DNA from 2 places in the Streptomyces sp. NPDC048434 genome. Region 2 is predicted to be linked to the other one. Evidence: riboswitches for the same ligand, from Rfam matches in the RefSeq annotation. Region 2 holds a riboswitch; the other holds the start of a gene.
What was found. A riboswitch is a leader RNA that binds a small molecule or an ion and turns the genes downstream of it on or off. The one in region 2 is predicted to bind S-adenosylmethionine.
Positions count from the first base shown of each region.

Region 1 (3,399 bases), on a different contig from region 2:
AGTTGAAGCAGTGCTTCAGCGACTTCATCGCCTTGTCCGGGCTCACCTTGAGCCCCGGGTAGTGCGCGTTGTTGGGCTTGACGGTGAAGCGCTCGTCGTACAGCTTGCGCAGGCCCGCCGCCGCACCCTTGGTGCCCGCGGACGGGGCGGCGGCAGCCTTGGTCACGAGCTGCTGCGCCGAGTCGCCCGACTGTGCCTGAGCGGGCGTCGCGGTGGCCAGCACGCCCACTGCCGCCACGGCGGTGAGGATCTGCCCCGTAGAGATACGCATGAAAAGACTTCCCCCTGGTCACAAAGCAAGATCAAGAACGCCGTCACCCTACCCGCTCCGACTACCCGTCAGTAACTGAATATGGCTTCCCCTCCGGGAAGTTCGGGGGATGTCGCCCGTGGCCTGCCCGGCTCGACCAGGGGGGCGGTGCGGGCGTGCGGATTGCGGCAGGACTGGGCGTCACGTCCGGTGCGGCTGCCTGTGTGCGCGGGCGATGGTGCGTGGCCGACGGCAGGCCCGCGGAGCGGGTTCACCTGCCGTCCGTGGAAGAGGCCGCGGGTCTTCAGGCCGCGCGCCGCTCCGCGTACTCCGGGATTTCGGCCATCGGGGGGCGCTCCTCGGTGTCGACCTCCGTGGTGCGCGGGACGAAGCCCTGCTCGCCGCGGTCGAACTGGGTGAGCCGGGGGCGCACCAAGTGGCCGCGGGTCAGGCGCAGTTGCGCGGTCCGGTAGATCGCGGCGGCCATCCGGCCCAGGGCCTGGCCGTCCTGGTGGCGGTGTTTGCGTACGCCGACGTCCACCTGGGCGAGGGCGTCGAGGCCGACAGTGTGCAGGGCGTCGACGAGCAGGCCGAGCTCGACGCCGTAGCCGACCGGGAACGGCAGCCGCTCCAGGAGGGAGCGGCGGGCCGCGTACTCGCCGCCCAGGGGCTGGACGAAGCCGGCCAGCTGCGGCCAGTGCAGATTCAGCAGCGGACGGGCGACCAGCTCCGTCACCCGGCCGCCCTGGCCGGCCCCGGCGCCCTCGGCGCCGGTCTCCAGGGGGCGGTCGTACATCGCCTTCACGAACTGGATGTCCGGATCCGTGAGCAGCGGGCCGACGGTCCCGGAGACGAAGCCGGCGGAGAATTCGCGCAGGTCGGCGTCGATGAAGCAGACGATGTCGCCGGTGGTGACCAGCAGGGAGCGCCACAGCACCTCGCCCTTGCCGGGGAGGGCGGGCAGCCGCGGCAGGACGCTGTCGCGGTGGACGACCCGGGCGCCGGCCGCCGCCGCGACCTCGGCGGTGCGGTCGGTGGAGCCGGAGTCCAGCACCACCAGCTCGTCGACGAGCGGGACGGTGTCGGTCATCAGCTCGGCGCGGATCACCGACACGATCGCCCCGACGGTGGCCTCCTCGTCGAGCGCGGGCAGCACCACGCTGACCGTGCGGCCCGTCTGGCGCTTCGCCTCCAGCAGCTGCCCCAGCGGGCGGTCCGCGGCGGACCAGGAGCGGCTGCTCAGCCAGCCCTCCACCTCTTCCAGCACGTCTACGACTCCTCGGTCGCCGCCGGATCGGCGGCCTGTGTGATCCATCTCGCGGTTCGGACGACTATCTCAACAGTCACGGCCTTCGGTTACAGTCTTGAACAACGCGGATGGCCGTCGCATGTCGGGGTCCGCGCCACAAACGCCTGGGTTTCGGCCCAGCGCCATACCGCTCATCCAGAGGGGCAGAGGGATACGGCCCGTTGAAGCCCCGGCAACCCTCCAGCCGGTCTTGCCGCCAGGACGCTGAAATGTCCCGCGTGCGCGAGGCTCCCGGCTTGGGAAGGTGCCAAATCCGTCTCGTGGCGAGATTCGTCGCGAGGAAGATGAGGAGAAAGGGCCTCGCCTCCATGGCTGTGCAAGTCACCGAAAACACCCCCACCGTCGCTCTGGGCCCCGCCGCCGCGCTGTCCTGCCGCGAGTGCGGCCAGCGCTTCCCGCTCGGCCCGATCTTCGCGTGCCAGGAATGTTTCGGGCCGCTCGAAGTCGCGTACGACCTGCCGAGCGGCGACCCCGAGGGCCTGCGGAAGCAGATCGAGGCCGGTCCGGACAACATCTGGCGCTACGCCCCGCTGCTGCCCGTCCCCGCCGACGTGGCCGACAAGCCCAACCTGAACCCCGGCTTCACCAAGCTCGTCAAGGCCGACCGGCTCGCCGCCGAGCTGGGCGTCACCGGCGGTCTGTACGTCAAGGACGACTCCGGCAACCCGACGCACTCCTTCAAGGACCGCGTCGTGGCGATCGCCGTCGAGGCCGCCCGCGCGTTCGGCTTCACCACGCTCTCCTGCTCCTCCACCGGCAACCTCGCCGGTGCGGTCGGCGCCGCGGCCCGCCGCGCCGGTTTCGAGTCCTGCGTGTTCATCCCGCACGACCTGGAGGCCGGCAAGGTCGTCATGGCCGCGGTCTACGGCGGTGACCTGGTCGGCATCGAGGGCAACTACGACGACGTCAACCGCTTCTGCTCGGAGCTCATCGGCGATCCGCTGGGCGAGGGCTGGGGCTTCGTCAACGTCAATCTGCGCCCGTACTACGGCGAGGGCTCCAAGACCCTCGCGTACGAGATCTGCGAGCAGCTGGGCTGGCAGCTCCCGGACCAGATCGTCATCCCGATCGCGTCCGGCTCGCAGCTCACGAAGATCGACAAGGGTCTCAAGGAGCTGATCGCCCTCGGCCTGGTCGAGGACAAGCCGTACAAGATCTTCGGCGCCCAGGCGGAGGGCTGCTCGCCGGTGTCCACGGCCTTCAAGGCCGGGCATGACGTCGTGCGCCCGCAGAAGCCGAAGACCATCGCCAAGTCGCTGGCGATCGGCAACCCGGCCGACGGCCCGTATGTGCTCGACATCGCCCGCCGTACGGGCGGCGCCGTCGAGGACGTCAACGACGAGCAGGTCGTGGACGCGATCAAGCTGCTGGCCAGGACGGAAGGCATCTTCGCGGAGACCGCGGGCGGGGTGACCGTCGGCGTGACCAAGAAGCTCGTCGAGGCCGGTCTGCTCGACCCCTCCCTGACCACCGTCGTCCTGAACACCGGTGACGGCCTCAAGACACTGGACGCGGTCGCCCCGACCTCCGGACCCACGGCGACGATCCGTCCCGATCTGGACGCGTTCCGCGCGGCCGGCCTGGCACGCTGAGGCTGTCGGCCGGTCCGCGGACGAGGCCGCGCCACAGCCCCCGAACTCGTACTCCGTCATTCCTGGAAGGCACCACCATGAGCGTCAAGGTCCGCATCCCCACCATCCTCCGCACGTACACCGACGGCCAGGCCGAGGTCCCCGCCGAGGGCGCGACCCTCTCCGAGGTGATCACCGACCTGGAGAAGAACCACCAGGGCATCGCGGCCCGTGTGCTGGACGACGCCGGCAAGCTGCGCCGCTTCGTG
Region 1 is NZ_JBICXQ010000024.1:79,153-82,551, reverse strand. It holds gene ACGFWI_RS26580 (hypothetical protein) at 1-271, opposite strand, end outside; gene ACGFWI_RS26575 (glucosyl-3-phosphoglycerate synthase) at 555-1,517, opposite strand; SAM riboswitch class I at 1,688-1,850, shown strand; gene thrC (threonine synthase) at 1,868-3,151, shown strand; gene ACGFWI_RS26565 (MoaD/ThiS family protein) at 3,229-3,399, shown strand, end outside.
Region 1: linked by a shared signal. The riboswitch ahead of thrC (threonine synthase) and the one ahead of ACGFWI_RS35970 (aminotransferase class V-fold PLP-dependent enzyme) in region 2 are both predicted to bind S-adenosylmethionine.

Region 2 (3,399 bases):
GCCGTCGTCTCGATAGGGTGACGGCATAAGCAGGAGACGAACCAGGAGTGTGGACCATGAACGTTGTGACCCCGGTGGGCGGCGACAGCGTGGCGGCTCACACCTGGCCGGGCGTCCTCAACGCCCTGCTCGACGGCCATGACCTCGCCGCGGACGACACCGCATGGGCGATGGACAAGATCATGCGGGGCGAGGCCACCGACGCCCAGATCGCCGGCTTCGCGGTGGCGCTGCGGGCCAAGGGCGAGACCGTCGCGGAGATCTCCGGACTGGTGCGCACGATGTATGCGCACGCCCGGCTGATCGAGGTGCCCGGGCCGAGCGTGGACATCGTCGGCACCGGCGGCGACGGCGCCAAGACCGTCAACATCTCCACGATGTCCTCGATCGTGGTGGCCGGCACCGGCGCCAAGGTCGTCAAGCACGGCAACCGCGCCGCGTCCTCGGACAGCGGCTCCTCCGACGTGCTGGAGAAGCTCGGCGTCAATCTCGACCTCACCCCGCAGCGGGTCACCGAGGTCGCCCAGGAAGCGGGCATCACCTTCTGCTTCGCGGTGATGTTCCACCCCTCGCTGCGGCATGTCGCCAACGCCCGGGGCCAGCTCGGCATCCGTACGACGTTCAATGCGCTGGGCCCGCTGACCAACCCCGCGAGGGTCGGCGCCCAGGCGACCGGAGTCGCCGACGCCCGGATGGCGCCGATCCTGGCCGGGGTGCTCGCCGAGCGCGGCTCGTCGGCGCTGGTCTTCCGGGGCGACGACGGCCTGGACGAGCTGACCACGACCGCGACCTCCCGGGTCTGGATCGTCCGGGACGGCACGGTGCGCGAGGAGGCCTTCGACCCGCGGGACGTGGGGATCCCGCTGGTGCCGGTGGAGGCGCTGCGCGGCGCGGACGCGTCGTACAACGCGGAGGTGGCCCGCCGGCTGCTGGACGGGGAGACCGGTCCGGTGCGCGATGCGGTGCTGCTGAACTCCGCGGCGGCGCTGGTCGCGCTGGAGCCGACCGACGCCCCACTGGCGGAACAGATCCGGGCCGGTATCGACAGGGCCGCCGCCGCGATCGACTCGGGTGCGGCGCTTCAGGCGCTGGAGCGCTGGGTGGCCGCCAGCAACACATGAGCGCGCGGTGACGCAGAGTGTGACGCAAGCCCCGGTCCGGTATACGGACCGGGGCTTGCGCGATGTTGCCGGTGTGGCATGATTCTGCGCAGGTCACGAGTGACAGCGATGCAGGCCCCGGCCCGCTGTCCGGCAACCCTCCTTCCGTGGCGGGGTGCCCCGGGTGATGACCAGGCCGCAGGCAGCGAGGTCTGCGGCAAGCGCGGATCCCTCGCCAGGGATCCTGGTCCCCGAGGGAGAACTTCCGTGAATCAGCGAATGCGATAGGGCTCGACGGCCCCTTTTCCGCACCTCTTTTCCTTTTCCGCTGCGGCGCCGTGCCGTGCGCTCCTGCGCCCCGCCCGCAGCGAATTCGCTTACCTCTTACGGGAGTTCGCCATGTCTGTTTCCGCCGTTGCCGCCGACCGCTCCGTGTGTGCCCCGCTGCCGGTTCTCGGCCGGGACGTCCTCGTTCCGCTCGTGACCGGCGGCGAGGTCGACTACGCCGCGCTGGACTACGCCGCCAGCGCGCCCGCGCTGCAGCGGGTCTGGGACGACGTGGCGGCCTACGCCCCGTACTACGGCAGTGTGCACCGCGGCGCCGGGTACCTCTCGCAGCTGTCCACCGACCTCTTCGAGAACAGCCGCCGGACGATCGCGGAGTTCCTGGGCTGCGGGTCCGAGGACCAGGTGGTCTTCACCCGCTCCACCACCGACTCGCTGAACCTGCTCGCCGCCGTACTCCCGCAGGGCACCCGGGTGTTTGTCTTCGAGACCGAGCATCACGCCTCGCTCCTGCCGTGGGAGCAGCGCGCGGATGTCGCGGTGACCTACCTCAACGCGCCGCGCACCCCGCAGCAGGCGGTGGACACCCTGGAGAAGGCGCTGGCCGAGCGGGAGCCCTACGGCCCGGCGCTGGTCTGTGTGACCGGTGCGTCGAATGTGACCGGTGAGCTGTGGCCGGTGCGGGAGCTGGCGACCGCCGCACATGCGCACGGCGCGCGGATCGTGCTGGACGCGGCGCAGCTCGCCCCGCACCACCCCGTGGACATCGCGGACCTGGACGTCGACTGGATCGCCTTCTCCGGGCACAAGCTGTACGCGCCGTTCGGCGCCGGTGTGTTGGCCGGCCGCGCGGACTGGCTGCAGGACGCCGAACCGTATCTGGCCGGCGGCGGCGCCAGCCGCAAGGTCTCCCGGCGGACGGACGGCGGCGTGGACGTCGAGTGGCACACCACCGCCGCGCGGCACGAGGCCGGTTCGCCGAACGTCATCGGCGCCTATGCGATCGCCTCGGCCTGCCGGGCGCTGACCGAGGCCGGATTCGAGGGCCTGGTCGCCCGTGAGCAGGAGCTGATCGCCCGGGTGCGGGAAGGGCTGGCCGAGGTGCCCGAGGTGAACGTGCTCTCGCTCTTCGGCGAGGACGCGGCGCGGGTGGGCGTCCTCTCCTTCGTCGTCGAGGGCTGGAACAGCTCGCACTTCGCGGCGGCGCTGTCGGCGGAGTACGGCATCGGCGTCCGCGACGGCCTGTTCTGCGCGCACCCGCTCGTACGGACCCTGCTGGGCAGCGAGCCGCAGGAGCCGGGGGAGTGCGGGGCCCCGGAGGCGGCGCCCGGTGAGCGGTCGCTGAACGCCATCCGGGTCAGCTTCGGTGCCGGGACGCCCGACGAGCACGTCGAGCGGTTCGTCCGGGCGGTCAAGGAACTGGTGGCGGACGGTGCGCGCTGGAACTACCGCACGGAGGACGGGCGTTGTGTGCCCGCCGTCTGATCCCACGTTGTCGGCTCTCTCGCCGTAGTGGTTGTCCGCCGTTGCGCCTGGCGGCGGGCCGGGTCCGCTGCGCGGGGCTGTGGGTACGGTGAGTGGATGGGTGAAACGTGGGTGGGGGCGGGCGTTCGGCCCGCCGGTTCACGGGCGAGACGCAAGGCGCACTGGACCACCTACCGGCACCCCCACCAGCCTTTTCCACCCCTCAACGGGAGGGGACGCGCCGCAGGACGAAGTCCGGAGGAGCGGCACCGCACCCGACAGCCCCGCGCAGCGACCCCAGCCCGCCGCAGGCGCAACGGCGAGCAAGGCCGACAACGTGGGGCGCAAGGCAAAGCGCAGCGGAGAGGCGCAACGGCGAGCAAGGCCGACAACGTGGGGCGCAAGGCAAAGCGCAGCGGAGAGGCGCAACGGCGAGCAAGGCCGACAACGTGGTGCGCAAGGCAAAGCGCAGCGAAAACGTGGGAAAGAAAGGGCTACGCGTCGAGGCCGATCGCGAACGCCGCCTCAAGGTCGTGCTGGGAGTACGTAC
Region 2 is NZ_JBICXQ010000043.1:49,772-53,170, reverse strand. It holds gene trpD (anthranilate phosphoribosyltransferase) at 57-1,121, shown strand; SAM riboswitch class IV at 1,213-1,330, shown strand; gene ACGFWI_RS35970 (aminotransferase class V-fold PLP-dependent enzyme) at 1,500-2,870, shown strand; gene ACGFWI_RS35965 (Lrp/AsnC ligand binding domain-containing protein) at 3,344-3,399, opposite strand, start outside.